DNA from 4 places in the Rahnella aquatilis CIP 78.65 genome. Region 4 is predicted to be linked to each of the others. Evidence: predicted binding sites of a transcription regulator. Region 4 holds the regulator's gene; each other region holds the start of a gene.
The links. Region 4 encodes PurR, which represses purine synthesis genes. Its sites were predicted from a motif close to CANGCAAACGTTTGCNTG; they were not measured.
Positions count from the first base shown of each region.

Region 1: the regulator PurR is predicted to act here: its motif matches at 4,051-4,068, upstream of RAHAQ2_RS19930 (NCS2 family permease).
Region 2: the regulator PurR is predicted to act here: its motif matches at 3,847-3,864, upstream of gcvT (glycine cleavage system aminomethyltransferase GcvT).
Region 3: the regulator PurR is predicted to act here: its motif matches at 2,278-2,295, upstream of purH (bifunctional phosphoribosylaminoimidazolecarboxamide formyltransferase/IMP cyclohydrolase).

Region 1 is NC_016818.1:4,404,302-4,410,454, reverse strand. It holds gene RAHAQ2_RS19945 (methyl-accepting chemotaxis protein) at 1-732, shown strand, start outside; gene RAHAQ2_RS19940 (putative bifunctional diguanylate cyclase/phosphodiesterase) at 743-2,836, opposite strand; gene RAHAQ2_RS19935 (glutathione S-transferase family protein) at 3,106-3,774, shown strand; gene RAHAQ2_RS19930 (NCS2 family permease) at 4,184-5,551, shown strand; gene RAHAQ2_RS19925 (Na+/H+ antiporter) at 5,867-6,153, shown strand, end outside.
Region 2 is NC_016818.1:3,785,942-3,792,094, forward strand. It holds gene gcvP (aminomethyl-transferring glycine dehydrogenase) at 1-2,155, opposite strand, end outside; gene gcvH (glycine cleavage system protein GcvH) at 2,265-2,651, opposite strand; gene gcvT (glycine cleavage system aminomethyltransferase GcvT) at 2,706-3,803, opposite strand; gene ubiI (FAD-dependent 2-octaprenylphenol hydroxylase) at 4,114-5,340, opposite strand; gene ubiH (2-octaprenyl-6-methoxyphenyl hydroxylase) at 5,358-6,153, opposite strand, start outside.
Region 3 is NC_016818.1:4,495,714-4,501,866, forward strand. It holds tRNA gene RAHAQ2_RS20325 (tRNA-Glu) at 41-116, opposite strand; rRNA gene RAHAQ2_RS20330 (16S ribosomal RNA) at 260-1,802, opposite strand; gene purH (bifunctional phosphoribosylaminoimidazolecarboxamide formyltransferase/IMP cyclohydrolase) at 2,482-4,071, shown strand; gene purD (phosphoribosylamine--glycine ligase) at 4,118-5,407, shown strand; gene RAHAQ2_RS20345 (DUF1481 domain-containing protein) at 5,472-6,153, opposite strand, start outside.
Region 4 is NC_016818.1:3,027,875-3,034,027, forward strand. It holds gene rnt (ribonuclease T) at 1-208, shown strand, start outside; gene RAHAQ2_RS13585 (Grx4 family monothiol glutaredoxin) at 300-641, opposite strand; gene RAHAQ2_RS26130 (hypothetical protein) at 622-750, opposite strand; gene RAHAQ2_RS13590 (C40 family peptidase) at 1,104-2,003, shown strand; gene cydH (cytochrome bd-I oxidase subunit CydH) at 2,169-2,321, opposite strand; gene purR (HTH-type transcriptional repressor PurR) at 2,592-3,617, shown strand; gene punR (DNA-binding transcriptional activator PunR) at 3,653-4,558, opposite strand; gene punC (purine nucleoside transporter PunC) at 4,695-5,906, shown strand.

The sequences.
Region 1 (6,153 bases), 1.4 Mb from region 4:
AATCATGCCGCCAGTGAAATTGAACAGGGCAACGTGGATTTATCTCAGCGCACCGAAGAACAGGCAGCCTCGCTGGTGCAGACCAGTTCCAATATGCAAAACCTGACCACCACCGTCAGCCAGAACGCCGAGAACGCCCGGCAGGCCAGTCAGCTTGCGCTGGAAACCTCGAAAACGGCGTCTCAGGGCGGCGCGATTGTCACGGGGATGCAGGCGCATATGCGTGATGTTTCCGGCAGTTCGAATGAAATTATCAATATTATCAGCGTGATTGAAGGCATTGCCTTCCAGACCAACCTGCTGGCGCTGAACGCCGCCGTGGAAGCGGCACGTGCCGGTACGCAGGGCAAAGGATTTGCGGTGGTGGCGAGTGAAGTGCGGGTGCTGGCGCAAAAAAGCGGGCAGGCAGCGAAAGAGATTAAAGACCTGATCCAGGGCACCGTCAGCAAAATTGCCGAAGGGTCACTGCAGGCCGACCGCGCCAGTAAAGCCATGAATGAGATTGTCAGCTCGGTGAATAAGGTGGCAGAAATTGTCAGCGAAATCTCGACGGCAAGTACTGAGCAGCACACCGGCATTCATGAAGTGGGGATTGCCGTTGACCAGATGGACAGAGTGACGCAGCAGAATGCCGCGCTGGTAGAACAGGCAGCGGCAGCGGCGCAATCACTGACGGAACAAAGCGTTGAGCTGCGTAACGCCGTGCGGTTTTTCCGCACAGCGACAGCCTGAGCAGGGCGCGTCAGATTTTGTGCGTGAGGGGGTTCTGCGACTCCCAGTCTGCATCGGGGTGTTGGGCAATCTGTTGCGGCGTCATCGGACGTCCCAGAAGGTAACCCTGCAAGGTGTCGCAGCCCAGTTGTGTCAGAAATTCCTGCTGCTGGGTCGTTTCAACGCCTTCGGCCACCACTTTCAGATTCAGCGTCTGGCCGAGGGCAATGATCGCCGACACGATACTGGCATCTTCACTGCCGGCAATGAGGTCATTAATAAAGGCACCGTCGATTTTCAGCTCGCTGGCCGGCAGACGTTTCAGATAGAGCAGGCTGGAATAGCCGGTACCGAAATCATCAATTGAGGCTTTTACGCCGTACTGTGTCAGGCGCTCCAGAATTTCTACGCTGGCGTCCGGGTTACGCATCGCGGTGGTTTCTGTCACTTCCAGTGTCAGCATTTCAGGCGGGATCTGATGGCGTTCAATGGTTTCAATTACCATTTCGACCAGATTTGCCTGCTCAAATTGCAGCGTAGAAAGATTCACCGCCACCGTCCATTGCGTATGTCCGGCCAGATGCCATTCCCGCAACTGGCGGCAGGCTTCATTGAGCACCCATTCGCCAATCGGGATAATCAAACCGGTTTTTTCCGCCAGCGGCAGAAACACGTCCGGGCTGAGGGTGTTACCGTCACGCTCCCAGCGCAACAGTGCTTCGAAGCCGCATACCGGTCCGTAAGGCGCAATAAATTTCGGCTGATAATGCAGGCGCAGCTCATGGTGTTCAATCGCCAGACGCAAATCATTGAGCATCTGCAACTGGTTTTGCGCGTTGGCGTTCATCGATGGCTGGAAGAAACTGTGGCCGTTACGGCCGGAGTTTTTGGTGTGATACATCGCGGCGTCGGCATTGAGCATCAGCTCGCGCTCATTCTCGCCATCGCCCGGATACACCGCGATCCCCACGCTGGCAGAGACCAGCAGTTCATAGCGGGAAACGTAAAACGGCCGCGCAATCAGATGTACCAGTTTATCGGCCAGTTGCGAGGCATCGGTCGGATCGGTGATTTCAACCAGCAGCACAAACTCATCGCCGCCAAGACGCGCCAGCGTATCCGTCGCCCGCAGTTGTGATTGCAGGCGTTCGGTGACGGAAATTAACAGCTGATCGCCGATGTGATGGCCGAAGGCATCGTTAACGGCTTTGAATCCGTCGAGATCGAAAAACAGCACCGCAAACTGCGATTCGCCACGCGATGCTTTCTGAACCGCCTGACTCAGGCGGTCTTCCAGCAACAGACGATTGGGCAAGCGGGTCAGATTGTCATGCAGCGCCAGTTGTGTCAGCTCGCGGTTCGCCTGTGCCAGCGAAGACGCCAGAATGGAGGTGCGCGCCTGCATCCGGCCATCGAGAATAGAAATAATCAGGGTGATCGCCAGAATCGCCAGCGTGACCACAATCACCAGCAGCGCCAGCCAGTTATTATCCACGCCGCTGAACGCCGCCATACTTTGGCTGTCCATCGGGAATTGTGCTGCGGCCATGCCGATGTAATGCATACCGACAATGGCGGCACCCATGATTACCGCCGCACTGATGCGCAGCAGGCGGACATTGGGCGACTGATGACGCAGATTGAACGCCATCCACAGCGCCGCGCCGGAGGCGATAATCGCCACGGCAACGGATAATGCGACCCAACGGTAATCGTAGACAATTGGCGGCATCATCAGCATCGCCGCCATTCCGGTGTAATGCATGGCGGCAATACCGCCGCCCATCAGCAAGGCACCGGCAAGTAATCGTCTGGTGGGTAATTCCTGCAGACAGACCAGCCACAGCGCGAAGGCGGAGGAAATGATGGCGATCACCATGGAAAGCAGGGTGATGAAAGGGTCATAACCCATTGGCATCGAAGCATTAAAGGCCAGCATGCCGATAAAATGCATCGACCAGATGCCGATACCCATTGCAATAGCGCCACCTGTTAACCAAAGCCGGGAAGCCTTTCCCTCAGTGGTAGCAACCCGGCCCGCCATATCGAGTGCGGTATAAGAGGCAAGCATTGCAACAACGAACGAAAACATCACAAGCACATTGTTGTAATTACTGGAAAACATGTGAGGCTCCACCAACAGAGAGTCGAAAGCGACGGGCTGATTTTTTTACCCGGGGATAATGGCATTAAGAATTATTAAAGGCGAACGAAGTTGCGATAATTTTTTTCGCGTAATTAAGATTAATCCGTCAGTAGTTTTAATCAAATAAAAAGATTTTTGATAAATTAAACCTGAATGAAATCAGGGTTATTAAAATAAATCCGCTACGCGCCCTGAAAGCGTTGTCTATAGTTAACAAATAATTAAATGAAACAGGACAGAAGAAATTTATGTTAACAGTGCATCATTTGGATAATTCCCGTTCACAGCGAATCTTATGGATGCTCGAAGAACTGGGCGTCGCTTATGAAATCAAATGTTATCAGCGGGATAAAAATTCCATGCTGGCACCGGCATCGCTGAAAAAAATCCATCCTCTGGGTAAGTCCCCGGTGCTGGAAGACAACGGGCTGATCCTTGCGGAATCCGGTGCCATCATTGAATACCTGCAGGAAGTGTATGATGAGGCGGGCACGCTGAAACCCGCTGCATTTGCGGAGCGTCAGCAGTATCGCTACTGGATGCACTACGCTGAAGGTTCTCTGATGCCTTTGCTGGTGATGAAGTTGATTTTTAGCCGTCTGGGTAAACCGCCAATGCCGTGGCTGATCCGCCCGATTGCCGGCGCGATCGGGCAGGGCGTGCAGAAAAATTATCTGGATAAGCAGATTTATACTCATATGGATTATCTCGAACAACATCTGACGACGCATCCTTATTTTGCTGGTCATCAGTTCAGCGCAGCAGATATTCAGATGAGTTTCCCGATAGAAGCGATCAGTGCCCGTTCCGGTCTCGGGAAATATCCGCGACTGAATGCCTGGCTGGCAAATGTGACTGCGCGTCCGGCCTGTCAGAAGGCACTGGAAAACGGCGGACCGTTTACTCTCTTGCGTTAATCCTGTTCTGCATTTTTATATTTCGATACGTTCATTGCAGGCAGTATTTTATGCAATGAACGTATGGAAAAATAAACCTTAATAAGTCTCCTGTTATTTTTATCTTCCGGTCTTTTTTGCTTTTTGCGTTTCACTTTTCTTCAACGGGTAAATTTCCACCACAACCGCGTTTTTATTGACCAGACAACGGTAAATTGTCGGCGAACGGAGTTGAAATGGGAGTACCAAAGCCCGGATAATCGTTTGCGTTAATTTTTGTCCCGCCATACGCGATGCGAGTTAAACGTTTGCCTTGCCGTTCTGACGCTGTTTTCGGCGATTTCGGGCGACAAATAAGGAAGTGAACGTGCAGAAACGGTTTCATAATGACCACGCCGGCTAATCAGTAAAGATATTCAGAGGATTTTCCATGTCGAGTCAACAACCTCAAGCGGGCAGCGCCGTTGCGCCAAAAGGCCCGCTTGATGCTTTTTTCAAAATGAGTGCGCGTGGCAGTAACGTCCGTCAGGAAGTGATCGCTGGCTTAACCACCTTTCTGGCGATGGTATATTCGGTGATTGTCGTGCCGTCGATGCTCGGCAAAGCGGGCTTCTCGCCAAGTGCGGTGTTTGTTGCGACCTGTCTGGTCGCCGGTTTCGGCTCTCTGCTGATGGGCCTGTGGGCGAATTTACCGCTGGCGATTGGTTGCGCCATTTCTCTGACGGCCTTTACCGCGTTTAGTCTGGTTCTGGGTCAGCACATCAGCGTACCGGTGGCGCTCGGTGCGGTATTTCTGATGGGCGTGTTGTTCACTATTATCTCGGTGACCGGCATCCGCTCATGGATTTTGCGCAACCTGCCAGCAGGCGTTGCGCACGGCACCGGTATCGGTATCGGTCTGTTTCTGTTACTGATCGCTGCCAACGGCGTCGGTCTGGTGGTGAAAAATCCGCTGGACGGCTTACCGGTGGCGCTCGGCGCATTCACCTCTTTCCCGGTCGTGATGACGTTGCTCGGTCTGGCGGTGATTTTCGGCCTTGAGAAATTGCGCGTTCCGGGCGGCATCTTACTGGTGATTATTGCCATTTCCATTATCGGCCTGATTTTCGATCCTGCCGTGAAATATCAGGGTTTATTCGCCATGCCTTCTCTGGCGGGCGCGGACGGTAAATCCGTCATTTTCGATCTCGACATCATAGGCGCACTGAAAGCCGCCGTATTGCCCAGCGTGCTGGCACTGGTGATGACGGCGGTATTTGATGCCACCGGCACCATCCGCGCCGTCGCCGGACAGGCAAACTTACTGGATGAAAACGGCCAGATCATTAGCGGTGGCAAAGCCCTGACGGCTGACTCTGTGAGCAGTATTTTCGCCTCTCTGGTTGGCGCATCTCCGGCAGCGGTTTACATTGAATCAGCAGCCGGTACGGCGGCTGGCGGCAAAACCGGCCTGACGGCAACTGTCGTCGGCGTGCTGTTCCTGCTGATGTTGTTCCTGTCTCCGTTGTCTTATCTGGTACCGGCTTACGCCACCGCACCCGCGCTGATGTATGTGGGTTTACTGATGCTCAGCAATGTCACCAAACTGGATTTCAGCGATTTTGTTGATGCGATGTCCGGGCTGCTGTGCGCGGTATTTATCGTTCTGACCTGCAACATTGTCACCGGCATCATGCTCGGTTTCAGCGCATTGGTTATCGGCCGTATTTTCTCCGGCGAATGGCGCAAACTGAACATCGGCACGGTGATTATCGCTGTGGCGCTGGTGGCGTTTTATGCGGGCGGATGGGCGATCTGATGCCAACTGCCTTTCTCCCTCCCCTGCGAAGGGGAGGGTTGGGGTGGGGTATTAATGACGAATCAGCAGGTTGAAGTGTGCTTTGGCATGAGTTTTGTCATTAAAACCCCCTCCCGCCTCCCCCTTCGCAGGGGGAGGAGCACGAAAAAGCCTTCATTCCGGCTCCTGATACGGGTAAGGAGCAAACCCTCTCTGATGTAACCGCACGCACTGATTTAAATCACATCCCCTTTTGATCTACTATTCCTTAGTTCGCTCCGGACTCACTCACCTGCGTCTGGCTGAAATTCATAAAAACAAGAGTCTAAGGAAAGCATGGAAATCTTCTTTACCATTCTGATTTTGATTCTGGTGGTGTCGCTCTCCGGTGTCGTCACCAGAATGTTGCCGTTTCAGGTTCCTCTTCCATTAATGCAGATTGCCGTCGGTGCCTTGCTGGCCTGGCCGAATTTTGGTTTGCACGTAGATTTCGATCCTGAGCTGTTTCTCGTCCTCTTTATCCCGCCGTTGCTGTTCGCCGATGGCTGGAAAACGCCGACCCGTGAATTCCTCCACCACGGGCGCGAAATTCTCGGGCTGGCGCTGGTGCTGGTGCTGCTCAC
Region 2 (6,153 bases), 760 kb from region 4:
GACCGCCGCCGCCGTGCGGAATACAGAAGGTTTTATGCAGGTTAAGGTGCGAGACGTCGGCGCCGATATAACCCGGCGTAGTGATGCCCACCTGGGCGTTCATGTTCGCGCCATCAAGGTAAACCTGACCGCCGTACTGATGCACAATCTGGCAAACTTCACGGATGGTTTCTTCGTAAACACCGTGCGTTGACGGATAAGTCACCATGATACAAGACAGCTCATCGCCCGCTTTCGCCGCTTTTTCACGCAGATCGCTGAGATCGATGTTGCCCTGTTTATCACAGGCCACCACCACCACGCTCATGCTCGCCATCTGTGCGGATGCCGGGTTAGTGCCGTGCGCTGAACTTGGGATCAGACAGATGTGACGACTGCTTTCATTACGGCTTTCATGGTAACGGCGGATCGCCAGCAGACCGGCGTATTCGCCCTGCGCGCCGGAGTTCGGCTGCATGCACACCGCGTCATAACCGGTGAGCTGAACCAGCCATTGTGACAATTGCCCAATCATTTGCTGATAACCGGCAGCCTGTTCAGTCGGACAGAACGGATGCAGTTCAGCGAATTCAGGCCAGGTGATGGGGATCATTTCTGCCGCAGCATTGAGTTTCATGGTGCAGGAACCCAGCGGGATCATCGCCTGATTCAGCGCCAGATCCTTTTTCTCCAGACGGTGCATGTAACGCATCATCTCGGTTTCGCTGTGGTACTGGTTGAATACCGGATGGGTCAGGATCGGATCCACACGCAGCATGGCGGCAGGAATGGCGTTGCTGTCAGTCGATACGGCTTTGTCCAGTTTGTCGATATCCAGACCGTTGTCGTCACCCAACAGGGCAGCAAACAGAATCTGAACGTCTTCGCGGGACGTGGCTTCGTCGAGGGTGATACCGACTGCGCCGTGAATGTCAGTACGCAGGTTCAGGCCGAAGCTCAGCGCGCGTTCCAGCACGGCAGCTTTATCTTTGACTTCAACGGTCAGCGTATCGAACCAGGTGTTGTGACGCAGTGTCAGGCCGCCCTGTTTCAGGCCAGCGGCCAGAATGTCGGTCAGACGGTGGATACGGGACGCAATACGTTTCAGGCCTTCAGGGCCATGGAATACCGCATACAGGCTGGCAATATTCGCCAGTAAAACCTGCGAGGTACAGATGTTGGAGTTGGCTTTCTCGCGGCGGATATGTTGCTCACGGGTCTGCATCGCCATACGCAGTGCAGTTTTGCCTGCGGCATCACGGGAAACCCCGATGATACGGCCCGGCATGGAACGTTTGAATTCGTCTACACAGGCGAAGAAGGCCGCGTGCGGACCGCCGTAGCCCATCGGCACACCAAAGCGTTGCGCGGAACCGAAGACCACGTCTGCGCCCTGTTTGCCCGGCGCAGCCAGCAGTACCAGTGCCATAATATCAGCGGCAACGCTGGTAATAATTTTGCGGGTTTTCAGTTCGCCCAGCAGCGCGGTGTAATCATGCACTTCACCGGTGGTGCCAACCTGCTGTAACAGCACGCCAAATACGCCTTCCAGCTCGAGCACTTTTTCGGCTTTATCAACAATGATGTCAAAACCAAAGGTTTCCGCACGGGTACGCACCACATCCAGCGTTTGCGGATGCACGTCGTCAGCCACGAAGAAACGGTTGGCATCTTTGAGTTTGCTGGCACGTTTTGCCAGCGCCATCGCTTCGGCTGCGGCAGTCGCCTCATCAAGCAAAGAAGCAGAAGCCAGATCCAGCCCCGTTAAGTCTAACGTCAGTTGCTGGAAGTTCAGCAATGCTTCAAGACGGCCCTGCGACACTTCCGGCTGATAAGGCGTGTAGGCAGTGTACCAGCCCGGATTTTCCAGCATGTTGCGCAGGATAACCGGCGGCGTCAGCACCGCGCTGTAACCCATACCGATGTAGGATTTATAGCGTTGGTTCTGGCTGGCAATGGCTTTCAGCTCAGCCAGCGCCTGATGTTCCGTGACGGCATCGCCGACAGCCGGCGGGCCGGGTAACTGGATATCGACCGGAACGATCTGCTGGATCAGCGCGTTTAAGGAATCCGCACCGACCGTTTCCAGCATTTGTTGCTGCTGCTGAGAAGACGGACCGATATGGCGGCCAATAAAGGCTTCGCTGTGTTCGAGTTGGCTGAGAGTCTGAGTCATTTGCTACGCATTCCTGAAATCTGCTGGAGGTGTCTTGGGATACTGACAAAAGCTACGGGTCCTGATTTGCCCCGCAAGCGGGTTGCGGGGCGGGTAAAACAGTATTTAATCAGTCTTCAATGGATGCTGAATAGGCTTCTGCATCAAGCAGGTTAGCCAGTTCACTTTCGTCAGACGCTTTAATCTGGAACAGGAAACCGGTGTCATATGGCTCGCTGTTCACCAGCTCCGGGGAACCTTCCAGTTCAGCGTTTACCGCAATAATTTCGCCGCTGATCGGAGAGTAAATGTCGGAAGCTGCTTTGACGGATTCCGCCACGGCGCAGTCTTCACCGGCGGCAACTTCACGGCCAACTTCGGGCAGATCAACAAATACCATGTCGCCCAGTAATTCCTGTGCGTGTTCGGTGATACCTACGGTGTAAACGCCGTTACCTTCTGAACGAATCCACTCGTGGGAAGACGCGTATTTCAAATCTGACGGGACATTGCTCATCGATAATCTCCTGAAAACGTTTTAAATTTTTCTATTTCTGCTCAATTAAATACGTTACTGCGCCAGCGGTTTGCCGTTACGGACAAAACCGGGTTTAGTGACTTTTACCGGCATTTCACGGTTGCGGATCTGCACAATGGCGTTTTCGCCGATGCCCGCCGGAACGCGTGCCAGTGCAATACTGTAGCCCAGCGTCGGCGAGAATGAGCCGCTGGTGATCACGCCTTCCAGGGTGTTACCCGCGCTGTCGGTGAATCGCACCGGCAGTTCATTACGCAATACACCTTTCTCGGTCATCACCAGGCCGACCAGTTGATCAGTGCCCTGCTCGCGCTGTCTTTCCAGCGCGTCACGGCCAATAAAATTACGGTCTTCCGGTGCCCAGGCAATGGTCCAGCCCATGTTGGCCGCCAGCGGTGAAACGCCTTCGTCCATTTCCTGACCGTACAGGTTCATACCTGCTTCCAGGCGCAGTGTGTCACGCGCCCCCAGACCGGCTGGCTTCACGCCTGCGGCCAGCAATTTCTGCCAGAAATCGGCAACCTGTTCTTGTGGCAATGCGATTTCATAACCCGCTTCGCCGGTATAACCGGTGGTCGCGATAAACAGATCGCCCGACTGAACGCCAAAGAACGGCTTCATGCCCGCGACAGCTTGTTTTTGTTCGGCGGTAAACAGCGTTTCCGCTTTCTCTTTCGCCTGCGGCCCCTGCACGGCAACCAGCGCCAGATCATCACGCACCGTCAGTTCGACAGCGTACGGTTCTGCATGTTGCGAAATCCATGCCAGATCTTTCTCGCGGGTCGCGGAGTTGACCACCAGACGGAAATAATTTTCGTTGAGGAAATAGACGATCAGATCGTCAATCACGCCGCCGGAGGCATTGAGCATGCCGGTGTACAGGGCTTTGCCGGGAACGGTGAGTTTGGCGACATCGTTCGCCAGAAGATAACGGAGGAATTCACGGGTACGGGCGCCGTGGAGATCAACAATGGTCATGTGCGAGACGTCAAACATACCGGCATCCTGACGCACGATGTGGTGTTCATCCAGCTGAGAGCCGTAATGCAGAGGCATCATCCAGCCGTGGAAATCGACCATACGCGCGCCGCACGCAACATGTTGTTCATAAAGCTGAGTCTGCTTAACCATCTTATTCCTCATTTAATTAAGTGCATAAACAGCACACCGCGCAAACGATACCCTTTGCCTGAACTTACCACTGAATCTCCCTGCTAACCATAAGTTAAAATATGCAGAGCGGTGGAGATGTCAGTGATTTCACAGAGGCATTGTGCAGAGTTTTTGACTGGTAAACTGGGGTTTGTGGCGCAAAATCTACAAATAAACAGCAAAAGTATCGATGTTATATAACGACAAGGCCGAATTTCTCACCATTTGCAGAATGAGAAATCCGGCCCCGGATTAGAAAATGTAATGGAAAATTTTAGCTGAAATTAGATTATTTCAATCGAAGCGATTCGTCCTGTAACCATTCCGGTAAATCATTCAGCCCCATCGCCTGACGGACCAGTTTCGGTTTCACGCCCGGCAGGGAATCCGCCAGCGTCAGGCCGATATCGCGCAGCAGTTTTTTGGCAGGATTGTCACCGGCAAACAGTTCACGGAAGCCCTGCATCCCGGCAAGCATCAGCGCAGCGCTGTGTTTGCGGCGGCGTTCGTAACGGCGCAGGTACATATGCTGGCCGAAATCTTTACCTTCTTTTTGCAGACGTTTGATTTCAGAGGCCAGTTCGGCGGCATCCATAAAACCTAAGTTGACACCCTGCCCGGCCAGCGGATGTACGGTGTGCGCCGCATCCCCGATCAGCGCCAGACGCTGTCCGGCAAAGCTGCGGGCATAACGACCGGTCAGCGGGAAGGTCAGGCGATCGCTCTCCACGGCACAAACGCCAAGGCGCAGGTCAAAGGTGCTGGCGAGAATTTTGTTGAATTCTTCCGGCTCCAGCGCACTCAGGCGCTGCGCTTCATCCGGCGAAACTGACCAGACGATAGAAGACAAATGCGTATCCGCCAGCGGCAGAAATGCCAGAATACCTTCGCCGTGGAATACCTGCCGTGCGACAGACTGGTGCGGTTCTTCAGTGCGGATGGTCGCCACCAGTGCATGATGGCGGTAATCCCAGAAGGTCAGCGGAATATCGGCGTGCTGACGCAGCCATGACTGTGCACCATCCGCTCCCACGACTAAGCGCGCACTGAGCTGACGATCATCGCTAAGGGTAATGAAGGCTTCATTTTCGCCCCACGCCACATTTTTCAGTGTTGCCGGTGTGAGCAGTGTGATGTCAGAAGATTTTTCCGCACGCTGCCACAAAGCACGGTGGATCACCTGATTTTCGATAATGTGGCCCAGATGGCTGAAACCGTATTCTTCGCAGCGGAACGCGATTTTGCCGAAGCTGTCGCGATCCCAGACTTCCATCCCCTGATAGGCATTGGCACGCTGAGCAATAATGTTGTCCCAGACGCCGATATATTTCAGCAGACGTTCGCTGGCGGCATTGATCGCCGAAACCCGTAAACCCGGCTGTTCCGGCAACGGCGAATCGAGATCCGGTTGCTGGTTTTCCAGCACGGCAACGCGCAAACCGCTGCCCTGTAATCCGCACGCCAGCGCCAGACCGACCATTCCGCCACCGGCGATAACCACATCAAAAGATTGCATAATTTTTCCTGTAAGGCTTAACGGTCAACCCAACCTAATGTTCTTCGGGTGAAAGCATCGCGCAACGGCGTAATGCTTTCCATCGCCAGTAAACCGAAATTGCGTCCGACCATTAATGGCAGCCAGCGGTTGGCAAAAAGGTGGATCAGGCCATCGGTGATGCCAATGGTCGCCTGCTGATCAGGCTGACGGCGCTGCTGATATTCATTGAGCACGCGGTAACTGCCGACGTCAGTGCCTTGTGCGGCAGCACGGGCCAGCGTTTCCGCCAGCGTCATGACGTCACGCAGACCGAGGTTAAAACCCTGCCCGGCAATCGGATGCAGCGTTTGCGCCGCATTGCCCACCAGCGCCAGGCGGTGGCTGATATGGCTGTTGGCTTTCTGTAATTGCAGCGGATAACTGAAACGTTTACCGGCCTGTTTCAGGGTGCCCAGACGCCAGCCAAACGCTTTTTGCAGCTCACTGAGGAACTGTGCTTCAGTCCAGTTATCGATCTCTTCTTTCGCTTCGCGCGGATGACACCAGACCAGCGAACTGCGGCCATCGGACATCGGCAGTAACGCCAGCGGCCCGTGCTGAGTGAAACGTTCAAAAGCACGACCCTTGTGCGGTTCGCTGGTGGCGATATTCGCGATCACGGCAATCTGACCGTAATCTTCACGCTGCCAGCCAATATTGCAGGCTTTTGCCAGCGAAGAATGCGAACCGTCAGCGGCCACCAAAAGCTGCGCTGTCAGCGTTTGACCGCTGTCGAGCGTCACGCTGGCGGAATCTTGTGAACGCGCGACATCCGTGACTTTGGCCGGACAA
Region 3 (6,153 bases), 1.5 Mb from region 4:
ATAAAGAACAGGTGATAATGTCTTTCACACATTATCGGAGTGGCGTCCCCAAGGGGATTCGAACCCCTGTTACAGCCGTGAAAGGGCAGTGTCCTAGGCCTCTAGACGATGGGGACACGAAAAATCCGTACCAGACCACATACATGGTTTGGCACTTTTCGTATCAGCGTAAGGTTACCCCTACCGCATCAACAGGTGCTCTTGCTCATTAATTTCATCAGACAATCTGTGTGGACACTGCACAATGCGTATCTTGAGGTAAGGAGGTGATCCAACCGCAGGTTCCCCTACGGTTACCTTGTTACGACTTCACCCCAGTCATGAATCACAAAGTGGTAAGCGCCCTCCCGAAGGTTAAGCTACCTACTTCTTTTGCAACCCACTCCCATGGTGTGACGGGCGGTGTGTACAAGGCCCGGGAACGTATTCACCGTAGCATTCTGATCTACGATTACTAGCGATTCCGACTTCATGGAGTCGAGTTGCAGACTCCAATCCGGACTACGACATACTTTATGAGGTCCGCTTGCTCTCGCGAGTTCGCTTCTCTTTGTATATGCCATTGTAGCACGTGTGTAGCCCTACTCGTAAGGGCCATGATGACTTGACGTCATCCCCACCTTCCTCCGGTTTATCACCGGCAGTCTCCTTTGAGTTCCCGACATTACTCGCTGGCAACAAAGGATAAGGGTTGCGCTCGTTGCGGGACTTAACCCAACATTTCACAACACGAGCTGACGACAGCCATGCAGCACCTGTCTCACGGTTCCCGAAGGCACTAAGCCATCTCTGGCGAATTCCGTGGATGTCAAGAGTAGGTAAGGTTCTTCGCGTTGCATCGAATTAAACCACATGCTCCACCGCTTGTGCGGGCCCCCGTCAATTCATTTGAGTTTTAACCTTGCGGCCGTACTCCCCAGGCGGTCGACTTAACGCGTTAGCTCCGGAAGCCACGCCTCAAGGGCACAACCTCCAAGTCGACATCGTTTACAGCGTGGACTACCAGGGTATCTAATCCTGTTTGCTCCCCACGCTTTCGCACCTGAGCGTCAGTCTTTGTCCAGGGGGCCGCCTTCGCCACCGGTATTCCTCCAGATCTCTACGCATTTCACCGCTACACCTGGAATTCTACCCCCCTCTACAAGACTCTAGCTTGCCAGTTTCAAATGCAGTTCCCACGTTAAGCGCGGGGATTTCACATCTGACTTAACAAACCGCCTGCGTGCGCTTTACGCCCAGTAATTCCGATTAACGCTTGCACCCTCCGTATTACCGCGGCTGCTGGCACGGAGTTAGCCGGTGCTTCTTCTGCGAGTAACGTCAATCACCACACGTATTAAGTGTGATGCCTTCCTCCTCGCTGAAAGTGCTTTACAACCCTAAGGCCTTCTTCACACACGCGGCATGGCTGCATCAGGCTTGCGCCCATTGTGCAATATTCCCCACTGCTGCCTCCCGTAGGAGTCTGGACCGTGTCTCAGTTCCAGTGTGGCTGGTCATCCTCTCAGACCAGCTAGGGATCGTCGCCTAGGTGAGCCATTACCTCACCTACTAGCTAATCCCATCTGGGCACATCCGATGGCGTGAGGTCCGAAGATCCCCCACTTTGCTCTTTCGAGGTCATGCGGTATTAGCTACCGTTTCCAGTAGTTATCCCCCTCCATCAGGCAGTTTCCCAGACATTACTCACCCGTCCGCCGCTCGCCGGCAAAGTAGCAAGCTACTTCCCGCTGCCGCTCGACTTGCATGTGTTAGGCCTGCCGCCAGCGTTCAATCTGAGCCATGATCAAACTCTTCAATTAAAAGTTCGATTTGCTTCAACAAGTGAAGCGATGCTCAGAGATTACTTCGTAATAATTCAACTAAATGAATTACTGCTTGGTCACTCTAAGACTTGATATTTTTTGCCACCGAGGTGGCTGATATCGTCTTGTGAGTGCCCACACAGATTGTCTGATAAATTGTTAAAGAGCAGTGAGTTACGCGCTTTCGCTTGCTAACTCGAGGTGGCGTATATTACGCTTTCCTCATTCAGTGTCAACCGTTTATTTCACCCGGTCATCACTGTTTTTAATCTTTCCGACCCGGTCACTTCGTGATGTTGTTCACGTTGTTCCCTGTCGATGGAGCGGCATTATAGGGAGTTCTCAGCAGGCCGCAAGGGCTAATTTTAAGAAAAAACACCGTTTGCTGCATTACACAGCAAACACACCGCTTATACCGTGTTTTGCACAGATTTATCCACAGAGCTGCAGGAATCTCAAATTTTGCGAGCGTCGCGCAATCGTTTTCGCTACAATTTCGCGCGTCAGTTTTCACCGCCCTTTAGGGGTAATAAATGAAAAGTCAGTCGCCGAAGGGAAGTTATCCGAGCTCAATACCGCGTTTTTCTGTAAATGGCTCTATATAAAGAGAAGAAAAGCGTCATTGAATTCAGATAACGCTCTTTACTGCGACTCCAAAGCCAAGGATATAACCACCATGCAACAATCTCGTCCAATCCGCCGCGCTCTGCTCAGTGTTTCTGACAAAGCCGGTATCGTAGAATTCGCCCAGGCCCTGTCTTCGCGTGGCGTTGAATTACTTTCCACTGGCGGAACCGCCAGCCTGTTAGCTAAAGCCGGCCTGCCAGTCACAGAAGTGTCTGACTACACCGGTTTTCCGGAAATGATGGATGGACGCGTCAAAACCCTGCACCCGAAAGTTCATGGTGGGATCCTTGGCCGCCGCGGGAAAGATGATGAAATCATGGCGCAGCATTCTATTGCGCCAATCGACATGGTGGTCGTTAACCTTTATCCGTTCGCACAAACGGTCGCGCGTCCGGATTGTTCACTGGAAGATGCGGTAGAAAACATTGATATCGGCGGCCCGACCATGGTTCGCTCGGCAGCGAAGAATCATAAAGATGTGGCGATCGTAGTTAAGAGCAGCGACTACGCGTCCGTCATTGAAGAAATGGATGCTAACAGTAGCTCGCTGACGCTGGCGACCCGTTTCAACCTGGCGATTAAAGCTTTCGAACATACCGCCTCTTACGATGGCATGATTGCGAACTACTTTGGCACGATGGTTCCGGCTTATCACGGTGATACTGAATCTGCTTCCGGCCAGTTCCCGCGTACGCTGAATCTCAGCTATATAAAGAAACAAGATATGCGTTATGGCGAGAACAGCCATCAGAATGCTGCCTTCTATATAGAAGAAAACGTCAGCGAGGCGTCTGTTGCCACCTCTACCCAACTTCAGGGTAAAGCTCTTTCTTATAACAACATTGCAGATACTGATGCGGCTCTGGAATGTGTGAAAGAATTTGCGGAGCCCGCCTGCGTCATCGTCAAGCATGCCAACCCGTGCGGTGTGGCCATCGGCGACAGCATTCTGGCCGCTTACGAGCGCGCCTACCAGACTGACCCGACGTCAGCTTTCGGCGGCATTATTGCCTTCAACCGTGAACTGGATGCCGAAACGGCAAAAGCCATCATCAGCCGTCAGTTTGTAGAAGTGATCATCGCGCCGACCGTAAGTGCCGAAGCGCTGGCACTGACCGCGGCCAAACAAAACGTTCGTGTACTGACCTGCGGACAATGGCAAGATCGCCAGACAGCGCTCGACTTCAAACGTGTCAATGGTGGCCTGCTGGTTCAGGATCGCGACTTGGGTATGGTTGATACCGCTGATCTGCGCGTGGTTTCCGAGCGCCAGCCAACGGAGCAGGAACTGACAGACGCGCTGTTCTGCTGGAAAGTGGCAAAATTCGTGAAATCCAACGCCATTGTTTATGCGCGTGACAAAATGACCATTGGTATAGGGGCTGGCCAGATGAGCCGCGTTTACTCCGCCAAAATTGCCGGAATCAAAGCCGCAGACGAAGGTCTGGAAGTGGCGGGCTCCGTGATGGCTTCTGATGCTTTCTTCCCGTTCCGCGACGGTATTGATGCTGCGGCAACCGTGGGTATTACCTGCGTGATCCAGCCTGGCGGCTCTATCCGTGACGACGAAGTTATCGCTGCGGCTAACGAACACGGCATTGCTATGCTCTTCACCGACATGCGCCACTTCCGTCATTAATTTTCTTTTGGCGGGTGCGATGCGCCCGCTCATCCGGAGACTTCGAATGAATATTTTAATTATCGGTAATGGCGGGCGTGAACATGCACTGGCATGGAAGGCATCGCAATCACCTCTGGCTGATAAAGTCTTTGTGGCACCTGGCAACGCCGGCACCGCGCTGGAGCCACTGCTGGAAAATGTTGATATAGCCGCCACCGACATCGCCGGTTTGCTGGCTTTTGCCCAAAGTAATGATATTGGCCTGACCATTGTTGGCCCTGAAGCGCCGCTGGTGATTGGCGTGGTCGATGCTTTCCGCGCAGCAGGACTGAAAATCTTTGGCCCGACGCAGGAAGCTGCGCAGCTTGAAGGCTCTAAGGCATTCACTAAAGATTTTCTGGCTCGCCATAACATCCCAAGTGCCGATTATCAGAACTTCACCGAAATCGAACCCGCTCTGGCTTATCTGCGCAGCAAGGGGGCACCGATTGTTATCAAAGCTGACGGGCTGGCCGCTGGCAAAGGTGTCATTGTGGCAATGACCCTGAAAGAAGCCGAAGATGCCGTTCATGATATGCTGGCGGGAAATGCTTTCGGCGATGCAGGCCATCGCATTGTTATCGAGGAATTCCTTGAGGGCGAAGAAGCGAGTTTCATCGTCATGGTCGACGGCACCCATGTGTTACCGATGGCGACCAGTCAGGATCACAAACGCGTAGGTGACGGCGACAGCGGTCCGAACACGGGGGGTATGGGAGCCTATTCTCCGGCGCCGGTCGTAACCGATGAAATCCATCAGCGCGTGATGGATCAGGTCATCTGGCCGACCATTCGCGGTATGGCGGCGGAAAATAACACTTATACCGGTTTCCTGTATGCCGGTCTGATGATTTCAGCCGACGGCCAGCCGAAAGTGATCGAGTTCAACTGCCGTTTCGGCGATCCGGAGACTCAGCCGATCATGTTACGTCTGCGTTCTGATCTTGTGGATTTATGCCTGGCTGGTGCTGAAGGTCGTCTGGGTGATAAAACCTCCGAGTGGGATCCGCGTCCGTCGCTGGGTGTTGTGCTCGCAGCCGGTGGCTACCCTGCTGATTATAAAACCGGAGACGTTATTCATGGTCTGCCGCTGGAAGAAGCACCGGACGGTAAAGTGTTCCATGCGGGTACCCGTTTGCAGGATGAACGTGTGGTCACTCATGGCGGTCGCGTGTTGTGTGTGACGGCATTGGGTAAAACGGTGGAAGCAGCCCAGACACGCGCTTATGATTTAGCGAAAGATATTCATTGGGAAGGCAGCTTCTGCCGCAAAGACATCGGTTATCGCGCCATCGACCGCGAACGTAATCAGTAATTACAGCTCACCCGACGATCAAAAAGGCACGCTTCGGCGTGCCTTTTCAATAGTGAAAACGGGATCAGAGATCTGACTCTTTCGGTTCCCATTTACAAAAATCTTCATTGGCGACCAGTAACAGTTCGTTGCCTTGCGGGGCCGTCAGCCAGGCTAAGCCCAGATTATCGTTACTGCGACTGGCCCGTTTCGCCAGCCAGACCTGTGAACGGACAGTCAGTGTCGGCGTGACTTGTTCACCTGCGCAGGTCGTTATTAATCCTTTGCGCCAGCGGGCCTGAACCAGCCGGACATTTCCTGCCTGCAGCGCATTGCTCAGGTCGAGGGTTTTTGACGCTTCATATTTATAGCGTTCAATTTCGTCTGAAGATAATTTCTCCCGACGCTCTGGAAGCTGTCTCTGCATAAAACTGACGTTGCCGCCCTCGTCAAAACGCAGCATGACGCCCAAATCAGTTTTGGTCGCATGGGTTTCTTTAATCAGGTGCAATTGCCCTTGCTGGAATTCGTAGCGGGTAATAATCGTATCGCCGCCATAATAGGGGCTATAGACGTTGAGAATGGTTTGTGGCTCGTGCTGTGCGCTGTCTTCGCGCCAGAGCCGGTTGATGCCTTGATCAGCGACATAGCCACTGGCAAAGAATAACTCAGGATCTTTTTTAGAACTGCAACCCACCAGACCGAGCACCAGTAAACCTGCTACCAGTCCGGGGGTGATAAACTGAAGGGGCTGAAAGGCCCCCCCG
Region 4 (6,153 bases):
CGGCCAAACGGTGCTGGCAAAAGCCTGTATCAGCGCGGGTATCATCTTTGACAGCAGTCAGGCACATTCTGCGTTGTATGACACCGAACGGACAGCCGAACTGTTCTGTGAACTGGTAAACCGCTGGAAACGCCTGGGTGGCTGGCCTCTGGCGCTTTCAGACGAAGAAGCCGAAGACGAAACGGCGTCGGAAGAAAATCAGCAGTAACGACTTTTCCGCCGGGCTGAAGACAAAAAAAGAGCGACATCATGTCGCTCTTTTTATTTACCGGACGAAAAACCGGCACTCTTCCGGAGTATTACTCTTCAGAAGATTTGTATTTTTCAGCGGTTTCTTTGATCAACTGCTGCAATTCGCCGCGCTGGAACATCTCAACCACGATATCGCAGCCGCCCACCAGTTCACCGTCAACCCACAATTGCGGGAACGTTGGCCAGTTAGCAAATTTGGGCATTTCAGCACGGATGTCCGGGTTCTGCAGAATATCCACGTAAGCAAAACGCTCGCCACAGGCGGAAAGCGCCTGAACAGCCTGAGCGGAGAAACCGCAGCTTGGCAGTTTTGGAGAACCTTTCATGTACAGCAGAATCGGGTTTTCAGAAACTTGCTTCTGAATCTTTTCAATTGTCGGAGTGGTCATTTCTTGCTTCCTCAAGCCGGTACAGGCTGTCACGATCATTACTCTTCACGCGCAGCACAAAGAGACGGTGCACAATCACAATGCTTTCTATTGTAACGATGGCAGCCATCAGATAAAAACGCCATTTTTTGTGGGGTCTTTCTCAATACTGGCATTTTATTTAACAATTTTTACTGTGTGCGCTCAGGCTCACATATTAAAACATTCATCGAGAATAACATTTTTGGCGTTCATCAATCACGTCAGATTTGCAAAATCCCATTCTTTAACTTAAATATTAACACCCTGAAAAATGGTTATTTTTTTGACTAAAAATGGCGTTTATTTCGACATAAAAAAAGCTATTAACTTTTTCTCACAATATGATCTAGAATCGAGGCAATTCGTGCTTTTTTGTCGGGTCCTTTTAGGCAATACTCTGACATCCCTGATGTTTAACCTACCACTCATGGTAACGAAGCTATGCGCTTACTGTTCACGCTTTTTGTGCTGCTCTTTACCCAACTGTTTCTGAATATGGCTCATGCATCGCCGCAGACTCGTGTCTCTGCCGATCAACGTAAAAGTCATGTTAATCAGGCTGCGCCGGAAGAACGGCGAAAGCGAAAAACAGCTGCCGCGAAAACCAGTAAAAAAACTAAAATCACGCCAGTGACAGAACAAAAAACTCAGGACAAGAATTCGAAGAAGAAAGTAAAAAGCACCGAACTGGTTAAACGAAAGACCACAACGGAGAAAAGTGTCAGAACGACCCGGGCCGAGAGTAAAAAAGAAAAGACACTGAAGACCACCCGGGCCGAAAGCAGAACAGAGAAACACGCTAAAACCCGTGCACTCGCGAAAAACAGCACGGAAAGGGCCAGTAAAAAAGAAGCCTATGGCCGGCACCGCAAAGGTAAAAAGTCCGAAGAAGACAGCAAACCGATTACGCTCAGTGCAACACATAAAAAACGCTATCAGCATGCCCAGCAAACGGCCATGACCAAACTGATGCATCAGGTAGGAAAACCGTATCGCTGGGGCGGAACCTCACCGAATACCGGTTTTGATTGCAGCGGCTTAGTCTATTACGCCTACAAAGATTTGATCCGCATTAAAATGCCACGCACAGCGAATGAAATGTATCACCTGCGCGATGCGGCTCCGGTCAAACGCGGCGAACTTGAAAGCGGTGATCTGGTATTCTTCAGAATCAATAACCGCGGCGCAGCAGACCATGTTGGTGTTTATGTGGGTAACGGCAAGTTTATTCAGTCTCCGAGAACAGGCGAAGACATTAAAATCACCTCTCTCGGCGATGATTACTGGCAAGATCACTATGTGGGCGCACGTCGGGTAATGACCCCGAAAACGATCCGATAATAAACAATTCGTTAAGTCTGAAGTTTCGCTAATCAGCCATTGAATAGCATTTAACGAAGCGTTTATGCAGGGAAGAGTATCAGCGGTAACGGTCAGTGCGTAAAATTGAAAAGGGCGATCCCTGCAACAGGAATCGCCCTTTTTTATGGCGGATCACTTAATGAATCAGTTCATCACTGCGGTGAAGCTGAAAGCAATAATCATAAGCAAAGCGCATACCGTGGTGATCAACGATAATTTCAGGTTGCTGTCCATCAAACCCCCTTTCGGATCAAATTGTGGCATTTTTAAAGCCACACTCATTGTGTGCCAACGCATTTTCTCATAATTAACCTTTAAAATCTTGTGTTGAATGACAAGGCGTTCCTGAGAATTTTGCTTCCACTTTCCTGCATTATAAGAGAAAATTGTCGGTTAACACGCCTGTGTGCCGGTTGATTTCACCCGAGAGCATTTCACGCCTCATTCTGAAGAATCCACCCAACGATTTGACTGCCCTTTTAGAAGCCAGCAGTGAGATCCACGCAAGCAAACGATTAACATAATGCTAACGTGCTGAAACACGTGAGTTCAGGAGTCATTGTTTACATGGCAACGATTAAAGATGTCGCAAAGCGCGCTGGCGTTTCCACTACAACCGTGTCGCACGTCATCAATAAAACACGTTTCGTCGCCGAAGAAACCAAAGACGCGGTTCTCCTTGCAATCAAAGAGCTACATTACTCGCCGAGTGCTGTCGCCCGGAGTCTGAAGGTCAATAACACTAAAACGATCGGCCTGCTGGCGACATCCAGCGAAGCGCCCTATTTTGCCGAAGTGATTGAGGCCGTGGAAAACAGTTGCTTCTCCAAAGGCTATACGCTGATTTTATGTAACTCGCATAATAATCTGGAGAAACAACAAGCCTATCTGCAGATGCTGGCGCAAAAGCGCGTCGACGGCTTGCTGGTGATGTGCGCAGAATATCCTGATGAATTGCTTAATATGCTCGAGGAGCACCGCGCCATTCCCATGGTGGTCATGGACTGGGGCGAAGCGCGTAAAAACTTCACCGACAGCATTATTGATAATGCTTTCGAAGGCGGTTACATGGCCGGGCGTTATCTGATTGAACGCGGTCATCGTGATATTGGCGTGATCCCGGGACAACTTGCACGTAATACCGGCGGCGGCCGCTTCCAGGGGTTTGTGAAAGCACTGACCGAAGCCAATATTCCGCTTCGTGAGGAGTGGGTGGTTCAGGGCGATTTCGAGCCGGAATCGGGCTATCAGGCGATGCATAAAATTCTGATGCAAAAGCATCGCCCCACTGCCGTCTTCTGTGGCGGCGATGTGATGGCAATGGGCGCCATTTGTGCCGCAGACGAACTGGGCCTTCGCGTTCCTCAGGATATTTCTGTGATCGGTTACGACAATGTGCGTAATGCCCGTTATTTCTCTCCGGCGCTGACAACCGTGCATCAGCCGAAAGAACGTCTGGGTGAAATGGCCTTTACCATGTTGCTGGACAGAATTGTCAGTAAACGTGAAGAGTCTCAGACCATCGAGGTACATCCGAAACTGGTCGAGCGACGTTCAGTCGCCGACGGTCCGTACCGCGATTACCGCCGTTAACAGATATCGAACGCCTGCCTGTGCAGGCGTTTTTTTTAATCACGCAGCCATTCCTGATTCATCGTTTCTGTCTCGCCCATATAGTCCAGTAACCAGGCCAGTGAGGGTGACGGATTGCTTTGATCCCACGTCAGACAGCACGGACTGTCCGGGAACCTATTTTCCAGCGTCAGCACCTGCAACTTCTTCTGTTCTATCCACGGCGTGACGCGGTGAACCGGCATCATCCCCACGCATAAACCTTCGGTCAGGCACTCCAGCGCGCAGGTCCAGTCTGGCACGACCAGGCGCCGCTGATTATCCAGCGTCCAGGTATCACGCTTAGGCAATGTCCGGGAAGTATCTTCCAGACAGAGTGCCGGATAAGGCCGCAGTTGATCATCATTCAGTGCGCCGGATAATTGCGCCAGCGGATGTTGCGGGCTGACGACGCAATGCCAGTCCATAAATCCCATGTCACGAAAACTGAAGCGCCCGCCAACGGGTATCGCGCGCGTGGCACCGATCGCCACGTCTGCACGCCCGTCGACCAGCGCATCCCAGACACCATTAAACACTTCCGAGTGAATAATGAGTTCGGTATCCGCAAAATGGTGGTAAAAATCGAGCACCAGACGCCGTGTTCGTGCAGGTTTTACAATCCGGTCGACCGCCACACGTAATTCGCCGCGCCAGCCGTTCGCCACCTGCTGACACTGCCGGCGTGTGGCTATCATTTTTTTTGTCAGAATCCGCGCTTCATCGACAAAAACCTTGCCTGCAGGCGTCAGCACTACCTCCCGGTGGCGACGTTCAAACAACGGCACGGCCAGCCACTGCTCAAGCTGACGGACGGTATAGCTGATAGCCGAAGGCACGCGGTGCAAGTCTTGCGCTGCCGCACTAAAACTGCCGGTTCTTGCCACGGCATCAACCACTTCAAGGGTGTATTCTGACCACATAATTCAGCCTTCAATATTTTTGATAGCAGTGTGCAAATATTAGCGTTTCACAAGCCTGTTATCAAAGCGTTAAACTCCGCCTCCGGTACGTAATCTGCGTCACATCATCTGCAATAAATAAATTAACGAGACGATAATGAAACCCTCCTTTGGATTTATGCTCTATCTTGCGGGACTGAGCATGCTGGGCTTTTTAGCCACCGATATGTATCTGCCTGCGTTCAGCACCATGCAAACCAGCCTGATGACCAGTCCGGGGATGATCAGCGCAAGTCTGAGCATTTTTCTTGGCGGATTTGCTCTCGGCCAGTTGTTATGGGGGCCGCTGTCGGACAAGATCGGTCGAAAACCGGTCCTGCTTCTTGGCCTGACATTGTTTGCAGTCGGCTGTCTGGGCGTTATCTGGGTTGAAAACGTTCGCGCCCTTCTGGCCCTGCGCTTCTTACAGGCGATGGGGGTTTGTGCTGCCGCAGTCACCTGGCAGGCAATCGTTGTTGACCGTTTCTCTGCCGATGTAGCTAAAAAAACCTTCGCCAGCATTATGCCGTTAGTAGCACTTTCTCCGGCACTGGCACCGTTGCTGGGTGCGTGGGTGCTCAATCATTTTGACTGGGAAGCTATTTTTGCCCTGCTGACGGCGGTTGCCATCATTTTAGTGCTGACGACGCTGACTCTGCGTGAAAACAAACCGGCAAAACAAGCAAAGGCAGATAAAACCGGGTTTGTGACATTGCTGAAATCGCGTGTTTACAGCGGAAATGTCATGATTTATGCCGCCTGTTCAGCCGGCTTTTTTGCGTGGCTGACGGGTTCACCGTTTATCCTTAGCGACATGGGCTATTCGCCCGGTGCCATCGGGCTGAGCTATGTTCCGCAGACTATTGCTTTCCTGCTCGGGGGTTTTGGTTGCCGTGTTTTGATCAGCAAGCTGGACGGCAATAAAATTCTGCCATGGTTACTGGCGGGTTACGGCATCAGTATCGTGGCTTTGTTCTGTGTCGCCATGTTCACGGATGCCGGGCTGATAAGCCTGCTGATCCCTTTCTGTCTGATGGCTTTGGTGAATGGAGCAACCTATCCAATTGTTGTCGCGAATGCATTAATGCCATTTCCTGCTAATACAGGCAAGGCTGCAGCGTTGCAAAATACGCTGCAGCTCGGGCTTTGCTTCCTTGCCAGCCTGCTGGTTTCCGCATTTATTGTGCATCCGCTTATGGCGACAGTCACGATCATGCTGTCTACACTATTGTTGGTAGTTTGGGGCCGCTGGCTCTCTTTGCAGGATGAAATTGCGCCAGGCAATGAGCAGCAACCGGAGCAGGAAGCTCAGACACGGCATGCGAATTAATAGTGATAATACCCTGTTGTAACAATCACTTAACGGGCATTTTCATTCATTGTGATTAATTATTGAGAATGCCTGCCAGCGAGCCTATACTCAACAAAACCAAATAAAATAGCATTTTTACAAAACTTTTATTACATACTTAAGTCAGACGCGCGGACAGTGTCACACTTATTTTTTTCTTACTTTTTCAAGGATGATTTTCCTGCACGTCTTCTGGCGCGCAGGTGTTCTTCTTAATTTCCTCTGT